DNA from 2 places in the Bradyrhizobium sp. CCBAU 11434 genome. Region 1 is predicted to be linked to the other one. Evidence: riboswitches for the same ligand, from Rfam matches in the RefSeq annotation. Region 1 holds a riboswitch; the other holds the start of a gene.

The links. A riboswitch is a leader RNA that binds a small molecule or an ion and turns the genes downstream of it on or off. The one in region 1 is predicted to bind S-adenosylmethionine.
Region 2: linked by a shared signal. The riboswitch ahead of XI06_RS05760 (O-succinylhomoserine sulfhydrylase) and the one ahead of metX (homoserine O-acetyltransferase MetX) in region 1 are both predicted to bind S-adenosylmethionine.

The regions. Positions count from the first base shown of each region.
Region 1 is NZ_LBJX01000077.1:32,146-35,554, forward strand. It holds gene hisC (histidinol-phosphate transaminase) at 1-997, opposite strand, end outside; gene XI06_RS16575 (chorismate mutase) at 1,033-1,881, opposite strand; SAM riboswitch at 2,088-2,167, shown strand; gene metX (homoserine O-acetyltransferase MetX) at 2,261-3,409, shown strand, end outside.
Region 2 is NZ_LBJX01000004.1:8,032-11,440, forward strand. It holds gene XI06_RS05760 (O-succinylhomoserine sulfhydrylase) at 126-1,313, opposite strand; SAM riboswitch at 1,388-1,467, opposite strand; gene XI06_RS05765 (2'-deoxycytidine 5'-triphosphate deaminase) at 1,578-2,684, shown strand; gene XI06_RS05770 (PAS domain-containing protein) at 2,923-3,336, shown strand.

The sequences.
Region 1 (3,409 bases):
TCTTCAGCGCGCGCAGCACGAGGCCACGCTTGGTGAGATAGGCGTCTGCCGCATCCGACGTCTTGCCTTCTTGCGGGAAGTGGATCAGCACGAAATTGGCGACGCCGGGCGTCACCTTCAGCCCGAGCTTGGTGATCTCCTCCGTAAGCCAGTTGCGCCAGGTCTCGGTGAACTGCTTCGACATCGCCTGATGCGCGGTGTCCTCGATCGCGGCGACCGCGGCATACATTGCCGGCGTCGACACGTTGAAGGGGCCGCGGATGCGGTTGACGGCGTCAATGATGTGCTCGGGGCCGAACATCCAGCCGACGCGCAGCGCCGCAAGGCCGTGGATCTTGGAGAAGGTGTGCGTCACCACCGTGTTCTCGGTGGTGGCGACCAGCTCGATCCCCATCTCGTAATCGTTGCGCGAGACGTAGTCACAATAGGCGGCGTCAAGCACCAGCAGCACATGCGAGGGCAGGCCGGCGCGCAGGCGCTTGACCTCGTCGAACGGGATATAGGTGCCGGTCGGGTTATTGGGGTTCGCGAGCCAGACCAGCTTTGTCTTCGGCGTCACGGCATTCAGGATCGCGTCGACGTCGCAGGTGAGGTTCTTCTCGGTCGCAACGACATTCTTGGCGCCGACCGCCATGGTGGCGATCGGGTAGACCAGGAAGCCGTGCGTGGTCGAGATCGCCTCGTCGCCGTGGCTGAGATAGGTGTGAGCGAGCAGATTGAGGATCTCGTCCGAGCCGGCGCCGCAGATGATGCGGTTGGGATCGAGCCCGTAGTGGCGGCCGATCGCCTCCCGGAGCACACGCGAGGTTCCTTCCGGGTAGTCCTCCAGATGATCCGCGACGTGCCTGAAGGCCTCGATTGCCTTGGGCGAGGGTCCGAACGGCGTCTCGTTGGCCGAGAGCTTGAACACCTTGCGGCCCGGCTCGGCGACCGGAGTCTTGCCGGGCGTGTAGGGGGCAATATCGAGAATGCCGGGATTCGGCACGGGGCGGGACATCTTCAACTCCGGATAGGCTTCAGGCGGTACGCGATTTACGATTTCGGCCCGGTCGGGGGCACCGTATAGCGCGTTGCGTGGCTGCCGACGAGGGCCGTGGAGCGCACCGAGGCCCCCGCTTCGATCAAGGCAGCCCTGATCTTGTCGATGTTGGTGTCTGATGTGACCGAGACCAGCAGCGCCGCGCCGTCGAAGGCGGTATCCGGCACCGCCACGATGTCGGCGAGCGGCGACAGCGCCCTCGCGACCTCGGCGTTCCACCCCGACACGCGCACGCTGAAGGTCTCGACCTCCGTCACAACGGCGCTGTCGGCCACGCGCGAGATCGCGAACACGGGCAGTGACGCCGGATGGTCGGCGCGCTCGACGAAGGGCATGCGCGCGATGATCTTCGGTGCGCCCACCGCTTCCAGCTCCAGCCACCACGGCGTGCGGCTAGACGTCGCCGAGACGAGTGCCAGGTCACCCTTGGATTTCGCCACCGCCTCGACCGCGGCCTGCGCACTGAAATGCGCGACGTAAGGCACCGTGAAGCCGAAATGGAAGCGCACGGAATCGCGCATCGCGGGCTCGCTCGCCGAGATGTCGGCATGCACGGAGAACGGCGCCTGGACATAGGTGAAGGTCGAGATGATGACGCGCCAGATGCTCTCGACCGTGTCGAGCGGCAGGATGCCGCGATGGCGCTGCACGATCTCGCGCATCATCGAGGCCTCGCGCGCGGGCCGGAACGCCGAGCCGACCTCCTGGGTCTGCTTCACCTGGATCAGGCGGTCGATGATGTCGCCGCGCTGCATCAACAGGCGATGCATGGCCTCGTCGATCGCGTCGATCTCCTTGCGCAATTCCTGGAGCGATGGTGGCGCGGGCGGACGTTGGGACATATCTGACTAAAGCTGTTGAGAGGCGTTCCAATGCGGATCGGCCAAGCCCGTTGGGTAGCTCGGATCCACTGCGGTCAATGTCCTGATTAGGCAGTCAGGGCGGCGAAAGCAAAGAGAAATGACGGCCTGCAAGGCTGCCAGGTGAGAGGCTGTTTTGCCCAATCCGGACCGCGACTTGACGAAATCAGCCCAAGCCAGTAGGTTTTTCCCTGTTCCGTGGTCATTTGAGCCGGCCGGCTTGCAGCCACGTTAAAAAACTCGCTAAACAGGCCGGGGACGCTTCCGATCCCGGCCGAACCTATCGTTCAGGCCGGGTTTTTCATGGCCTGATGTCAGTCGCGATCTGAAGTCGGATCGCAAACGAGGTCGATGGTCAGAGATGGTTGGCGTCAAGTCTGTCCCAAGTCCCACGATCAGTGCCGACGATCGGTCGCATGAGGTCGATCATCCGAGTTCGGAGGTCGCGCTGTTCGGCGCCGAGCAGCCGTTGCGGCTCGACTGCGGCATCGATCTCACCCCGTTCCAGATCGCCTACAAGACCTATGGCGAGCTCAACGCCGATCGCTCCAACGCGGTGCTGATCTGCCATGCACTGACCGGCGATCAACACGTCGCCAATGTGCATCCGGTCACCGGCAAGCCCGGCTGGTGGGAGACGCTGGTCGGTCCCGGCCGGCCGCTCGATCCCGGCAAGTACTTCATCATCTGCTCCAATGTGATCGGCGGCTGCATGGGCTCGACCGGGCCCGCCTCGATCAATCCCGCCACCGGCAAGGTGTGGGGCCTGGATTTCCCTGTCATCACCATCCCCGACATGGTGCGCGCGCAGGCTATGCTGATCGACCGGCTCGGCATCGATACGCTGTTTGCCGTCGTCGGCGGCTCGATGGGCGGCATGCAGGTGTTGCAATGGACCGCGGCCTATCCGAGCCGCGTCTACTCCGCGCTGGCGATCGCCTGTTCGACCCGGCACTCGGCGCAGAACATCGCCTTCCACGAGCTCGGCCGCCAGGCCGTGATGGCCGATCCCGACTGGCACAACGGCGCCTATGCCGATCAGGGCATCCATCCGCATCGCGGCCTCGCGGTCGCGCGCATGGCCGCGCACATCACCTATCTCTCGGACGCGGCGCTGCATCGCAAGTTCGGCCGCCGCATGCAGGACCGCGAGCTGCCGACCTTCTCGTTCGACGCCGATTTCCAGGTGGAGTCCTATCTGCGCTACCAGGGCTCGTCCTTCGTCGAGCGCTTCGACGCCAACTCCTATCTCTATCTGACGCGCGCGATGGATTATTTCGACATCGCCGCCGATCATGGCGGAGCGCTGGCGAAGGCGTTCGCGGGGATCGAGACGCGGTTCTGCGTGGTCTCCTTTACCAGCGACTGGCTGTTCCCGACCTCTGAATCGCGCGCGCTGGTGCACGCGCTGAACGCGTCGAGCGCGCGGGTGTCGTTTGCCGAGATCGAGACCGATCGCGGCCATGACGCCTTCCTGCTCGACGTGCCCGAGTTCTTCGATATCTCCCGT
Region 2 (3,409 bases), on a different contig from region 1:
GGTGGGTTAGGCGAAGCCGTAACCCACCTCTTTAGTTTCCGCGGCGACAGAAGTGGTGGGTTAAGCCGAGCAGATGCGCTTCGCGCATCTGCAGGGCTAACCCACCCTACGATTCCGCGCTCACCTCACGCCTTCTCCAGCGCCGCAGTCAGATCCTCGATCAGATCGTCCGCATGCTCGAGCCCGGCCGAGAAGCGGATGAATCCCTCGCTGATGCCGAGCGCGGCGCGATCCTCGGGCTTCAGCCGTTGATGCGTCGTCGTCGCCGGATGCGTGACGAGGCTCTTGGCGTCGCCGAGATTGTTCGAGATCTTTGCGAGCTTCAGCTCGTTGAGCACGCGGAACGCTGCCGCCTTGCCGCCCTTGACCTCGAAGCCCACCAGCGTCGAGCCGCCGCGCATCTGCTTCTTCACCAGCGCCGCCTGCGGATGATCCTCGCGGCCGGGATAGACCAGCCGCGAAATCTTCGGATGGCTTGCCAGCACGTCGGCCACGCGCGCCGCGGTCTCGGTCTGTGCGCGCACGCGCACGGCGAGTGTCTCCAGGCCCTTGAGCAGAACCCAGGCGTTGAACGGCGAGATCGACGGGCCAGTCTGGCGCATGAAATTGTGGATGTGCTCGGCGATGAAGGCTTCCGAGGACAGGATGATGCCGCCCAGACACCGGCCCTGGCCGTCGATGTGCTTGGTCGCGGAATAGACGACGACGTCGGCGCCGAGCGCGAGCGGGCTCTGCCAGATCGGCGTCGCGAACACGTTGTCGACGACGAGCCGCGCGCCGCCCTTGTGAGCGATCTCGGCAATCGAGGGAATGTCGAGCACGTCGAGCGTCGGATTGGTAGGGCTCTCCAGGAAGAACGTCTTGGTGTTCGGCTTCACCGCGCGCTGCCACTGGTCGAGATTGGCGCCGTCGACCAGCGTGGTCTCGATGCCGTAGCGCGGCAACAGATCCTGAATGACGTAGAGACACGAGCCGAACAGCGCGCGCGATGCCACGACATGATCGCCGGCCTTGAGCGGCGCGAGGATCGCCGTCGTCACCGCGGCCATGCCTGTCGCCGCCGAGCGCGCCGCTTCAGCGCCTTCGAGCTCGATCATGCGGCGCTCGAACATCGCGATCGTCGGGTTCGAATAGCGCGAATAGATGAAGCCGGGATCTTCGCCCTTGAACCGCGCCTCGCACTCCTCGGCGCTGTTGTAGACATAGCCCTGGGTCAAAAACAGCGACTCCGACGTCTCGCCATATTGCGAGCGCAGGGTGCCGGAATGGACCAGGCGGGTTTCGGGGCGGTAACTGGCAGGCGACTTCGACATTGAACCCTCCGATATGACCGTCTTGTCGAAAACGGTCACAAAAAAACCGGCCTGGATATCTCCACGGGCCGGGATCACAGAGGTCCCCGGCCTGTTTAGCGACTTATTTAACGTGGCTGCAAGCCGGCCGGCTCAAATCACCACGGGATAAGTGATGCTCATATTCCGCAATGCCCTTTCCGTCAAGGCGTCCATCGGATAGCCGTAAAAGGCTCGTATTTCCCGCAAGTCCGGGCGTGCGTGCCCCCTGATGAGGACCCCCGGTTGACGTTCACGGTTGCCGCCGACGCCAATGGTATCCTGCCCGACCGCATGATCGCGGCGATGGCGGAAGCGGGCCTCATCCTGCCTGCCTATGATTTCGTCGAAAGCCAGATCCAGCCGGCGAGCCTCGATTTGCGCCTCGGCGACATCGCCTATCGCGTGCGCGCGAGCTTCCTGCCCGGTCCCGGCGCCACCGTCGCCGAGCGCATCGACCGGTTGAAGCTGCACGAGTTCAGCCTCGCCGACGGCGCTGTGCTCGAGACCAACTGCGTCTACATCGTGCCGCTGCTGGAGAGCCTCGCGCTGCCGCCGGAGATCGTCGCGGCCGCGAACCCGAAAAGCTCGACCGGCCGGCTCGACGTCTTCACTCGCGTGATCGCCGACGGCACGCGTCGTTTCGACATGATCGGCGCCGGCTATCACGGCCCGCTCTATGCCGAGATCAGCCCGAAGACGTTTCCCGTGCTGGTGCGCGAAGGCTCGCGCCTGTCCCAGGTGCGCTTCCGAACCGGCGATGCCATCCTCAATGCCGACGCGCTCGAAACTTTGCATGCCACCGAGCGCCTCGTCGACATCGACGATGCCGATCTCACCGGCGGCGTTGCCGTCTCGGTCGATCTCTCGGGCGAGAAGGGCAGTGGCTTCGTCGGCTATCGCGCCAAGCGCCACACCGGCGTCGTCGATGTCGATCGCCGCTCCGGCTATGCGGTGGAAGATTTTTGGGAGCCGATCTCGGCCCGTCCTGATGGCAGCCTGATCCTGGATCCCGGCGAGTTTTATATCCTCGCGTCGAAAGAGGCCGTGCAGGTCCCGCCCGACTACGCCGCGGAGATGGTGCCGTTCGATCCGCTCGTCGGCGAATTCCGCGTGCACTATGCCGGCTTCTTCGATCCCGGATTCGGCTATGCCGGCGCCGGCGGGCAAGGCGCGCGCGCCGTGCTGGAAGTGCGCTCGCGCGAAGTGCCGTTCATTCTCGAGCACGGCCAGATCGTCGGCCGCCTGGTCTACGAGAAGATGCTGGCTCGCCCCGACGCGATGTACGGCCAGCGCATCGGCTCCAACTATCAGGCGCAGGGCCTGAAGCTGAGCAAGCATTTCCGGGTGTAGCTGTATCTTCGTCCTCCGCTGTCATTCCCTGCGAACCGGCTACGCTAAGGCTTCGCCGAGGTTGAGGTCCAGGAGCGCCGAAGCTTTAGCGTAGGCGGCAAGCGGGGAATCCAGTACGCCGCGGCCTGTCGATTTGATCACCGCTGTCTCGGAGTACTGGATCGCCCGATCAGGTGTTCAGGTCGGGCGATGACATCGAATGTGTGCCAGGATGTGCAAAATCCAACGAGATCTCGCCATGACCGATCCATCCCAACTCGACGCAAATATCCTCAACGACGCCGCCGACGCGGTGATCTATGCCGATCGCTCCGGCACCATCACGCGCTGGAATCATGCATCCACCGCGCTGTTCGGCTTCACCGCAGAAGACGCGCTCGGCCAGAATCTCGATCTGATCATTCCCGAACATTTACGCGCTGCGCACTGGAAAGGTTTTGAAGCCGCGCTTGCGAGCGGCGCGATGAAGCTTGCGGGCCGGCCGACGCTGACTCGCGCGCTGCACAAGAGCGAACGCAAGCTCTATATCGAAATGACTTTCGCATTGGTGCGTGACGCCGGCGGCAACGTGCAAGGATCGGTCGCAATGGCGCGCGACGTCACCGAGCGCGTCGAGCGGGAGCGGGCGGCTAAGGCATCGCAAACTTCGTGATGCGGAATTGACCTGATGTCGTGCAGGGCCTCTTGCGCGCATCATGTTGCCTGTCATCCGGCACAGTGACACA